DNA from 2 places in the Bacillus spongicola genome. Region 2 is predicted to be linked to the other one. Evidence: riboswitches for the same ligand, from Rfam matches in the RefSeq annotation. Region 2 holds a riboswitch; the other holds the start of a gene.

Region 1 (5,390 bases), on a different contig from region 2:
CTGTCCCTTCACCTAGTCTTAAACTTAAGTTTAAGATAGGTGTTTTCTCTAATAGTTTGATAGCATGCTGATGCCCTACTTCTTGTGATTGGTGGCCGATAAAAAGATAATCTTTAACTTCATTGTGTAACTCTGCTGCGAGAAGAGCAGCAATCGTACTGATGAATCCGTCTATCAAAACAGGCGTTTTCTGTTCCGCAGCTTTTAAAATGGCGCCGATCATCCCGGCAATTTCCAGACCACCGAGTTTGGAAAGAATATCAATTGGATCTCCCTGATCAGGTTGCCGCATGTCGATTGCCTGGCGGATCACGTCCCGCTTATTTTTTTGTTTTTCATCTGAAATTCCTGTTCCAGCACCAACCACTTGGGATACATCCAGCCCGCTTAAAACTGCAAGTACAGCACTGCTGCTCGTCGTATTTCCGATTCCCATTTCCCCAATGATGAGGCATTTCACACCATCATTTAATACCTTCGTTGCCACCTCACTTCCAGCCTCTATTGCTCGAATAGCTTCTTCTCGTGTCATTGCGTCCTCTTTTAGAAAATTGCCTGTACCATGTCGTACTTTTTTGATATGGAGGCCCTCTCTTTGCAAATCGCTTGCTACCCCCATGTCAACAATCTCGATTCTTGCCCCAATCTGCTTTGCAAGCACATTGATGGCTGCTCCCCCGTTAAGAAAATTGTGAACCATTTGGACCGTCACTTCCTGAGGATAGGCTGAAACTCCTTCAGCCGCTACACCATGATCGGCTGCAAACACGATAATGCCTGGTGGCGTAACTACCGGAAAGTCATTGCTGGTGATTTGCCCGAGCTGAATGGAGATATCTTCTACTATCCCTAGGCTCCCTTGCGGTTTGGTCAAAGTGTCTAAATAGCCCTGTATTTTGTCTCCTTGATCCTTATTGACAGGTTCTATGTTAAAACGGCGAATCATGTTTATCACTCTCTTCTCTTTGAAAATCTATCATTCTTTTATAAATCAACTCTAACGAAAGATGCTCCCTAACCACATCTGCAAGCTTATTAAAGGACTCCTCCCTTAATCTCGCAAAAGAAATTCGGTTTTCAATGGGTTCAAGTCCTTTCTTTACTCTCAGAGAATTTAACCACATTTCCCGGAATTCATCATTGTGAAAAATCCCATGAAAGTATGTCCCGGTAATATTATCGCACTGGACACCTTCAGCTCTCCCGGGCAGTTCTATAAACGGAGACAATTCTTCCTTCTGTTCCGTCACTCCCATATGAAGCTCATATCCTTCTACCAGTAATTCTTTTTGACTAAACGTTACTATACCTTTAGACAAAAGTGTTGTCTTTTTTTTTGAAATAAATGTCACCGCCGGAATCAGCCCCAGCCCAGCAACCACCTTCATTGACGATTCCATACCATGCTCGTCCACTACCTTATCCCCTAGCATCTGATAGCCTCCACATATGCCGAAAACAGCCGTTCCTTGCTCTGACAGTGTGTAAATACGGTTCGCCAATCCACTATCGTGTAAAAAAAGTAGGTCGCTTAATGTATTTTTACTACCCGGTAACACCACCATATCAGGCTCACCTAACTCTTCCGCTTTTTGAACATATCGCACATGGCAATCCGGTTCGCTAAAGAAAGGATCGATATCTGTAAAATTAGATATAAAAGGAAACCGAATGACTGCAATGTCCAATTCTCTTGTTGAATCCCTAGTTGAGGTGTAACTGTCGAGAATGACCGAATCCTCTGCCTCAATGTTCAAATCCGCTACATACGGAACAACACCAAGAACAGGAACCCCTGTATATTCCTCTAGCCAACTCAAGCCGGGCGTAAGCAACGATACATCACCCCTGAACTTATTGATGACAATACCAATTACCCTTTGGCGGTCCGCCTTTTCCAAGAGCTGTAACGTTCCGACGAGGCTGGCAAACACTCCACCCTTTTCGATATCCCCTACGAGAATGACTGGTGCATTGGTTAGCCGGGCAACACGCATGTTGACGAGTTCACGATCGTTTAGGTTAATCTCTGCAGGACTCCCTGCCCCTTCTATTACAATACAGTCATAATCTTTTTTAAGTAGGGAATACGATTCCTGAATCAACTGCAATCCTTTTTCATAAAAATCCTGTCGGTACTCGCCGGCTTTCATATTTTGAAAAGGTACACCGTTCACGACAATTTGTGATTGATAGTCTCCTGTCGGCTTGATCAGAATTGGATTCATTTCCGTCGTCGCTACTACACCTGCCGCTTCCGCCTGTACTCCCTGCGCCCTTCCGATTTCCTTTCCATCAGACGTAATATAGGAATTGAGCGACATATTCTGGGATTTAAACGGTGTTGTCCGATATCCGTCTTGCGCAAAAATGCGGCACAAGGCGGTAACAATCACACTTTTCCCGGCATCTGAATGCGTTCCCTGCACCATGATTGGTGTTCCTTTAAACATAAATCTCCCCTCCAAACAACGTTGTATCCAGTTCTCAACCAGCTCCAGCTCGGAAATAAATTGGATATGCGTGTGGACAACAATGACCATTCTTCAGTTTGTCACAATGGCATCTTCTCCCTTCGGTTAAAATTCAATTCCTTTAACTGCCGAGACCCCTTCGTTGTAATAATGTTTTTCAGCTTCAATGACAGAAACCAAATCAGCTGACATTTTTACTCTTTCATGTGCATCCCGACCGGTGATCAAAAGGTGAACGTGTTTTGGCTTGTTCTGGATAAGTTCAAGAACTTCAGCTATTGGAAGAACGTCGTCTACCTGAAAGCTCTGAATTGCGAGAGCATTGTTCAACTCATCCAAAATAACAACATCGTATTCCCCACTCATCACGACTTCTTTAGCTATCGGCCAGCCCAGCCGCAATGCGTCCCTGTGCTCTTCTGGTGTTTTTGTCCATGTAAAACCTATGCCTAACTGGACCATCTCCACACCAAGCTTCTTAAGAGCAAGCTGCTCTCCGTAGCTACGCTCAGGGGATTTGATAAACTGAAGGACCTTCACCCTCATCCCTCTTCCGACTGCTCGTACCGCCAACCCTATCGCAGACGTAGTCTTGCCTTTACCATCTCCTGTGTACACTAATGTCAGACCTCTTTGCTTCACCATTTTATTCATCGTTGCCTCCTCTTTGTCTCCAATAAAAAAACGCCTTCCTGAGTAAACACAGAAAAGACGCTTAAGGACATTCAATAAATGAACAAATCTACAGCCATCCGAATAGACAGAAGGCGTGAGATTTAATTGCACTAAATATGACTTTAAGCATTCTTTCCTCGCAGAATCCTAAAAAACAAATAGGCAGGTTTCCTGACTCACGTCTCAAACGCAGTGCTGTTCCTTCCCATGCTTGTTTCACACAGTGGACTATAGCATTGCTAAACGTTTACAGTGGCGGGGCCCGTGCTGGATTTTCACCAGCTTCCCTTTTAACCTTCATCATAAAGGCACCTATTTGTTGATCGAAATATGTAATTAATGAAACCCTATGAAACTACCGACGAATTCATTGTAGCGTAATATGCCGGAAAAGTCTTTAGTGAATATCTATAGTATTGCATAAAACTATTTGTAATTTGTCCAACCAACAAAAAACGACTAGAAATTTGGAAATAAATGTTTAGTTGGCATTTTCTGATACCCATGTAGCCGTGTCGACCAAAAGGGCTGTTCCGTTCCTTTTGTAAGACGAAGAAAAGGTGCCTCCACTCCAAACCACTAATGCTCTATAGGAAATGGGTAAGGTACGGTATCTAAATTCATCGTCTCTTGATTTTAAGAATGATTACCATATCATTTCATTGAAGTTGAAGTTTCCTCCAAGTGTTATCATATTTCATATGGAATGAGTAGAAATTGCAGATATAAAAGTGGAGAAGTGTCTTCCTTTATAATCAAATTATCCTACAGTTCTCAACACCTACTCCCTTTCGTCGAGGTACAAAAAGATAATTAATTTACCATGCTCTTTGAATAGAATCTTATTTTATTTTATTTTATTTTATTTTATTTTATTTTATTTTAAGCATACTGGCTTTTATTAATTCGGTTTGGCTATTAATCTTTTTCTTTCATAATTGAGTATGCACCACTAAACATTGCAAATAATAATCCTGCAATAGGGAACAAAATCCAATTAATATACCATAAGTGAAAGATAAACCCACTAATCAAGAAAAGAATAACAGTAAAAGGCCATAAAATTGCTGCAAAGGCACCTATTACTTTGTTTGTATGTTTTGGAATGGAGTATTCATTAATTTTTAATAGCTTTTGATAGCTTTCTCTTTTCAAACCAAAATATATTAATATATAAACAGCTACAGCAATGATAAGCAAAAGTACTACTACTCCATAGCTAATTGCATCCGTATTAAAAGCTGCAGCTATCATTAAATAAAGTGGCGACAAGATACACAAAACCACACCGGTAATTAGTGACATTGTATAGGTGGAGCGAAAAGAATCATATTCTTTTTCAATAGAGTTTTTCACATGAACAGGCAATTCAAAATGAAATTCTATTTGCTTGTACTTATCTAAGCCCATTCCTGCATAGATGAACATACCAACCGCTACAGCCACAAGTGAAAGTAACGAAATGACTCCGACAAAACCCCCTACTTCTTGTGAAATACCTGTAAAGATCCGCACGCCTATTAATTCAGTAAATAACAATAACAAAGATACGCCAATCAAACACAAACCTACACCCATACCAATGAACATACTATATCTTTTATTTGCCTCCAAATAATCGTTTACTTCTTCCTCTGATAGAATTGGAAGATCTCCGGTTTTCTCTTTATGATCTATGTCAAATTCCTTTATTAACTCATTAATATTACCAAACTCAGACATAACGATTCCGATTACTTCGTTTTCTGACTTCCCACTTCTTTTCAATTCATAATATTTGTCTTCCATGTTGGTTAGCATGTCTTCTTTCAATGCTTCCATTTCTTTAGTCTTTGGCAAATGTGCAAACATATTGTTCAAATAATTAATAATGGTATCCACTTAAAACTCCTCCTTAATAAATTTATTAATTACTTCCTTTGTTAACTCCCATTCTTTACACTTTTCTTTATAATAGTTAATCCCTGATCGTGTAATCTTATAATAGGTCCGCCTCTTCCCAAATGTCTCATCTTTATAGAATGATTCAATGTAACCGTTTTTCAACAAACGATTGAATGCTGAATATAATGTTGTTTCCTTTATGATGTACTTTTCATGTGATAGTTCTTTTACGTTCTTTGAGATTTCATATCCGTAAGAATCATTTTCCAATAACATATAGAGAATAATTGTGTCATTATAACCTCGCATAACATCACTGCTAATCAAATATATTCTCCTTTCTCATAGTTCATACCC
Region 2 (5,390 bases):
ATACGATGGTTAAATCTCGTTCAACAGTCCATGCCCTTAAGGTATCTAGAAGGTCTTTTTGAAAAGATAAATCCAAATGATTCGTTGGTTCATCCAATAACAAAATTTCCGGTTCTTGAGCTAGTGCTTGTGCTAAAAAAACGCGTTGCTTTTCACCACCAGAAAGCTCTTCCAAACGCGCTTTTTCATAGTGTTTAATTCCCGTCAAACCCAACACTGTTTGAACGATCCTCTCGTCTCTATCACTCCAAGACGTAAACAAACCACGTTGATGCGCATACCTCCCTAAAGAGACCGTCTCTTTGACACTATAGGATAAAGAGACCGTTGTCATTTGAGGCAAAACCGCTGTCGTTTTTGCTAGTTCTTTTGCTGAATAGTCCTGAAGATCTTTTCCTGAAATAAGAATAGAACCCGATTGGATGGGGAGTAAGCCGGTTATCATTTTTAATAGTGTCGTCTTCCCACTTCCATTTGGTCCTAATATTCCATATAACTCTCCCTTATTAACCGAAAACGAGACTTTTTTTATCACATTTTCCGAAGCATATCCACCACTAACATTACGCACTTCTATCATGATGAACCACTACTTTCATGTTTTTGTTTCATTAAAACAAGACCAAACACCGGTGCACCAATGATGGCCGTAATCACTCCAATTGGTAGTTCCGTTGGAGAAATAATGGTTCTTGACACGACATCTGCCAAAATAAGAAATCCTCCACCGAATAGCATCGACAAAATGAGCAATTGACGATGTCTTGGACCCCAAATCTGACGAACAAAATGAGGAATAACCAATCCAACAAAGCCGATTGTGCCTGATACGGAAACTGCGGCTCCAGTTAAAATAGAACCACCAAGTAAAATCATTAATTTCTTTCGGTGAACATTCACTCCTAAATATTGAGCTTTTTCTTCCCCAAAACTTAGAACGTCCAGCTCATTTGCTTGAATCCAAAGAAGGATACTTCCGAATAAAAAGAAGGGAAGTAGAATCCACACATATTGCCACCCTCTCATTGCCACGCTTCCTAATAACCAGCCAATAATTTGTCGAAGTTCATCATTTGTCAGCGCAATCATCAAGGAAAGTAAAGCACCTAAAAAGGAACTCACGATGATTCCTGTTAAAATAATCGTCTCTACTTTCATACTAATGTCAATTTTCTTAGTAAAAAATAACACGAAAAAAATCGTCAGTGAGGATGCAAAAATACTCATAAATGGTAAGGTGAATAGTCCCAAAATTGGCAGTGATAGATGAAAAAAGAGCGTCACAACCGCACCTACCGAGGCACCCGAAGAAACCCCTAATGTATAGGGGTCCGCCAAGGGATTTCGTAATAGCCCTTGAAAAGCGGCTCCTGCAATAGCAAGAGACGCCCCTACAAGTCCAGCTAATACTACACGAGGTAAGCGTATAGCAGACACAATATACAAAAACTGTTCCTCTATTTGAAAAGAAAGGAACGGTGCTACTTTCATCAAAACTAATTGAAGTATGACTGTGAACGGAACCGAAACAGTACCAATAGAAACACCTAATAGGATAGAAACAATTAAAAATACAACCGCAAAACTATACGTTAAGAATGAATTAGTTCGTAAATACCTCTGGATAAACCGCTTTGGCAACTCCCTCTACTCCTTGTATTAATCTAGGACCTGGACGTGTAACTAGATCTGAATGGATATCAAAAATCTCTTCTTTCTCCACTGCAGTTACCCCAATCCATCCTTCTCTGGCTAATACTTGACCAATTGGATCCTCTGAATAATAGCCATAAGTGGTAATAATGACATCTGGATTTAATGCAACGATGGCTTCCTCTGTCATTTGTGGCCAGCCTTCTTGCTCTCCAACTGCATTCTTAGCTGAAATCAACTCTAATATTTCATGAAGAAAGGTATTTTGTCCAGCAGTATAAATTTCTGGTGCAGGAGATATTTCAAAAAAGACCGTCTTTTTCTTATCTTCTGATATAGAATCCGCTTTTTCTTTAATCGTCAAAAGCGCTGATTTCATCTCTTCAACTTCTTGATTTGCTTCCTCAACTTGACCAGTAGCTTGACCGATAAGCTTAACCGAAGCATACAGATCTTCAAAACTATCAGCCTGATCAACAACAACAACTGCTACCCCTGCATCTTGAATTTGCTTGAGTCCTGCTTGTGCCATCGAATAGCTTGATTCATGTGCTAAAACAAGATCTGGATTTAAAGAGATGATTTTCTCGACATTAAATTCCATTCCCCCGATTTTTTCAAGCTCAAACACTTCTTCAGGGTAGTTATCAAAATCCGTCACCGCAATCACTTCCTCAGATAATCCGAGTTCAAATAATATTTCTGTATTACTCGGAATTAAGGACACAATTTTCGTTGGTCTCTCCTCAATGGTTACTTCTTGTCCAGCACTATCAGTTAAGGTAACTGGAAAAGTTGTAGTTACTAATTTTGTTTCGGATGTAGTCTCTTTCGGCTTGGTTTCAGCATCGCCACATCCACTTAACCCTAGTGATAAAATTAAAAATAAACTTATCATATAAATTCTTTTCATTTTTACTCCCCCTATTGTCTAAAATAAAAAGGCTATTTCCGCAAAGAGTGTGGCTTTTCGAATAGGGATAAACCCCTTGAAATGTATGACTTCATGCTCCTTTCCTAGCGAGAAATTTTAGATTTCTACATTACTGGGAAGAAATAACTCGAAAAAACCTTACTACCTGTTCTTTCTTTGTGATAGGAGCAACAAACTTTACGAAAAGAGCCAAAAAAACATCTTCCCAATAGAAGATGCGGTGTGTGTAAAAAGGCAAACGCTATCATTTTTTTTGACAACACGGCCTTAATACACCATCCTATCCTCGTAGGTTTTTTGGGTGCAGAGAATTAGGCAGGTCTCCTGGCTTCATGGTCATCGTTTGCTGTACCTTCCCGTGCAAGAATCTACACAGTGGATATTACAACTCACTCCCATTTACAGTGGCGGGACCGCGTTGGCTTTTCACCAACTTCCCTATTATGATAATAACCGTATTATCACCTAATCCCAACGTATTTAGTTTTTGTTTCCGCCATTAGTCATTATACACTAGTTTTTTCTCAGATTGGGACTAAATATTTTGAATTATTCTCACTTTAAAGTAATCAAATAAAACAGGCACCTTAAAAAGGTACCTGTTTCACTTACTGTTATTAGTTACTCCGAATCCTTCATATTAATTTAATAACCATGCAGAGTGTGAGAATACATACAATCTTTATGGCTGCACTACATTCAGGAAATATAGTCCACTTCGGCTACATTCCGATTAAACCTGTTGCTCTTTTTCAATGAACGTTTCTCGAATCAAGAATTTTTGAATTTTCCCACTCGCATTTCGAGGCAATTCATCGACAAATACATACTCTCTTGGGCGTTTATAATCTGCTAACAGATCACCATTTTTCAAGTATGCATCAAGATCAGCGTTTGTAAGTGCTTCGTTCTTAGCTACGATGATGGCTGTGACTTGTTCTCCCCACTTCTCATGTGGTTTCCCGAGTACAGCAACATCTAACACCTCTTCATGGGCATGAAGCGCATCTTCTACTTCTCGCGGATAAACATTCTCTCCCCCTGAGATGATCATATCGTCCACTCGATCGGCAACATATAAAAACCCTTCTTCATCCATGTAGCCTAAATCACTCGAATGATACCACCCTTTATATAACGCTTTTTCAGTAGCATCATCCCGATTGAAATAACCCATCATGGTGCAAGAACCACGAATAATGATTTCGCCCACTTCTCCTGGTGCACAGAGATCATCAGGCTCAGACGGCCCACCCTCATTCGGTTTCACGACGCGAATTTCATGATTATACGCCGCCCGTCCGGCAGAACCTGTTTTCGTAAGTTGTTCATCTTGAAGCAAGAAAGTAACCGCGGGTCCCATTTCCGTTTGACCATATGCTTGGATTAACCCTATGCCTAACTTTTCATCAATGGCTTTCACAAGTACTGGAGGCATTGGTGCTGCTCCGTAAAGACCGATTCTTAATGATGAGGTATTGAATTGATCTAAATCATATTGAAGTAGCATATTCCACATCGTCGGAGCGGCAAAGAAGGTAGTAATTTGTTCTGAATTAATCACACCCAGCACACGTTCTGGATGGAATTGATGCAGAATGACGTTTTTCGCCCCTGCTTGAACACGCGGTAAGAAGCAACAATGTAGTTCCGCACAATGAAACATTGGCGCAGTGACCAAACCGATATCATTTGAGGAAATACCTAAGACCGCATTACAGATTAAACTTTGTTCAGCCATATCTCGGTGGCGATGGAAGACTCCTTTCGGTCGCCCCGTTGTTCCACTCGTATACATAATGGCATAGGGATCATTTTCGTTGACCTCACATTCATCCCACTCAGCTGTACAGGCATTAACTGTTGTATCATAATTTTTAGCGAACTCAGGCTTTTTATCGCCTGTATACCAAAAAATAATAGAAGAGAAATCATCAGCAAGGCTTTCAATAGGACCAGAAAGAGCTTCTTCAAATAAAACTACCTTCGGCTGGCAATCTTGAAGAATGTACTTAACTTCCTGTGCTTTCAAGCGGAAATTTATGGGATTTAAGACCGCTCCTACTTTGCCACAAGCAAAGAAAATCGTTGCAAGTTCTAACGTATTAAATAGAAAAGTGGAAACCCGGTCCCCCTTTTTCACTCCTGCAGCCTTTAGCGCGTTGGCTGCTCGGTGAACTTCCTGTTGCCATTGTCCATACGTCCACCGTGTACCTGTTTTTTCTTCTATGATTGCCTCTTTATTTCGGAATTTACTAACTGTCTGATCAAATATAGAGCCGGTTGTTGCGTACATTCAATCTCCTCCTTTTATTCTGAAATAAGTTCTTGGCTTAATTGGTCTCGTAGAGCACGCTTCAAAAACTTCCCAACTGAGGTTTTCGGAATCTCATTTAGAAAAATAATATCATCGGGTAACCACCATTTTGCAAATTGAGTAGAGAGGTAGGATAAGAGTTCGTCTTTGATCGACTCTTCGTACCCCTCTTGCAGCACAACACATGCCAGTGGTCGCTCTTGCCATTTTTTATGTGGTACAGCAATCACCGCTGCTTCAAATACGGCGTCATGAGTCATTAGGGCATTTTCCAAATCAACCGACGATATCCATTCTCCGCCACTTTTGATCAAATCCTTCGTTCGATCAGTAATTTTGATATAACCGTCCTTGCTTCTCGTCGCGATATCACCGGTATATAGCCAACCGTCTTTAAAAGTTTCTTTGCTCCGTTCATCCCGGTAATATTCATGTGCCACCCATGGACCACGAACGATAAGTTCTCCCATCGTTTTTCCGTCCCAA

What was found. A riboswitch is a leader RNA that binds a small molecule or an ion and turns the genes downstream of it on or off. The one in region 2 is predicted to bind cobalamin.
Region 1: another riboswitch for cobalamin. It lies ahead of U8D43_RS05020 (cob(I)yrinic acid a,c-diamide adenosyltransferase); the one in region 2 lies ahead of U8D43_RS08905 (ABC transporter substrate-binding protein).

Annotation. Positions count from the first base shown of each region.
Region 1 is NZ_JAYKTS010000005.1:50,673-56,062, forward strand. It holds gene cobT (nicotinate-nucleotide--dimethylbenzimidazole phosphoribosyltransferase) at 1-946, opposite strand, end outside; gene U8D43_RS05015 (cobyric acid synthase) at 930-2,453, opposite strand; gene U8D43_RS05020 (cob(I)yrinic acid a,c-diamide adenosyltransferase) at 2,580-3,128, opposite strand; cobalamin riboswitch at 3,294-3,480, opposite strand; gene U8D43_RS05025 (permease prefix domain 1-containing protein) at 4,068-5,030, opposite strand; gene U8D43_RS05030 (PadR family transcriptional regulator) at 5,031-5,360, opposite strand.
Region 2 is NZ_JAYKTS010000010.1:61,900-67,289, reverse strand. It holds gene U8D43_RS08915 (adenosylcobinamide amidohydrolase) at 1-580, opposite strand, end outside; gene U8D43_RS08910 (FecCD family ABC transporter permease) at 577-1,641, opposite strand; gene U8D43_RS08905 (ABC transporter substrate-binding protein) at 1,604-2,566, opposite strand; cobalamin riboswitch at 2,885-3,071, opposite strand; gene U8D43_RS08900 (fatty acid--CoA ligase) at 3,321-4,883, opposite strand; gene U8D43_RS08895 (long-chain fatty acid--CoA ligase) at 4,898-5,390, opposite strand, start outside.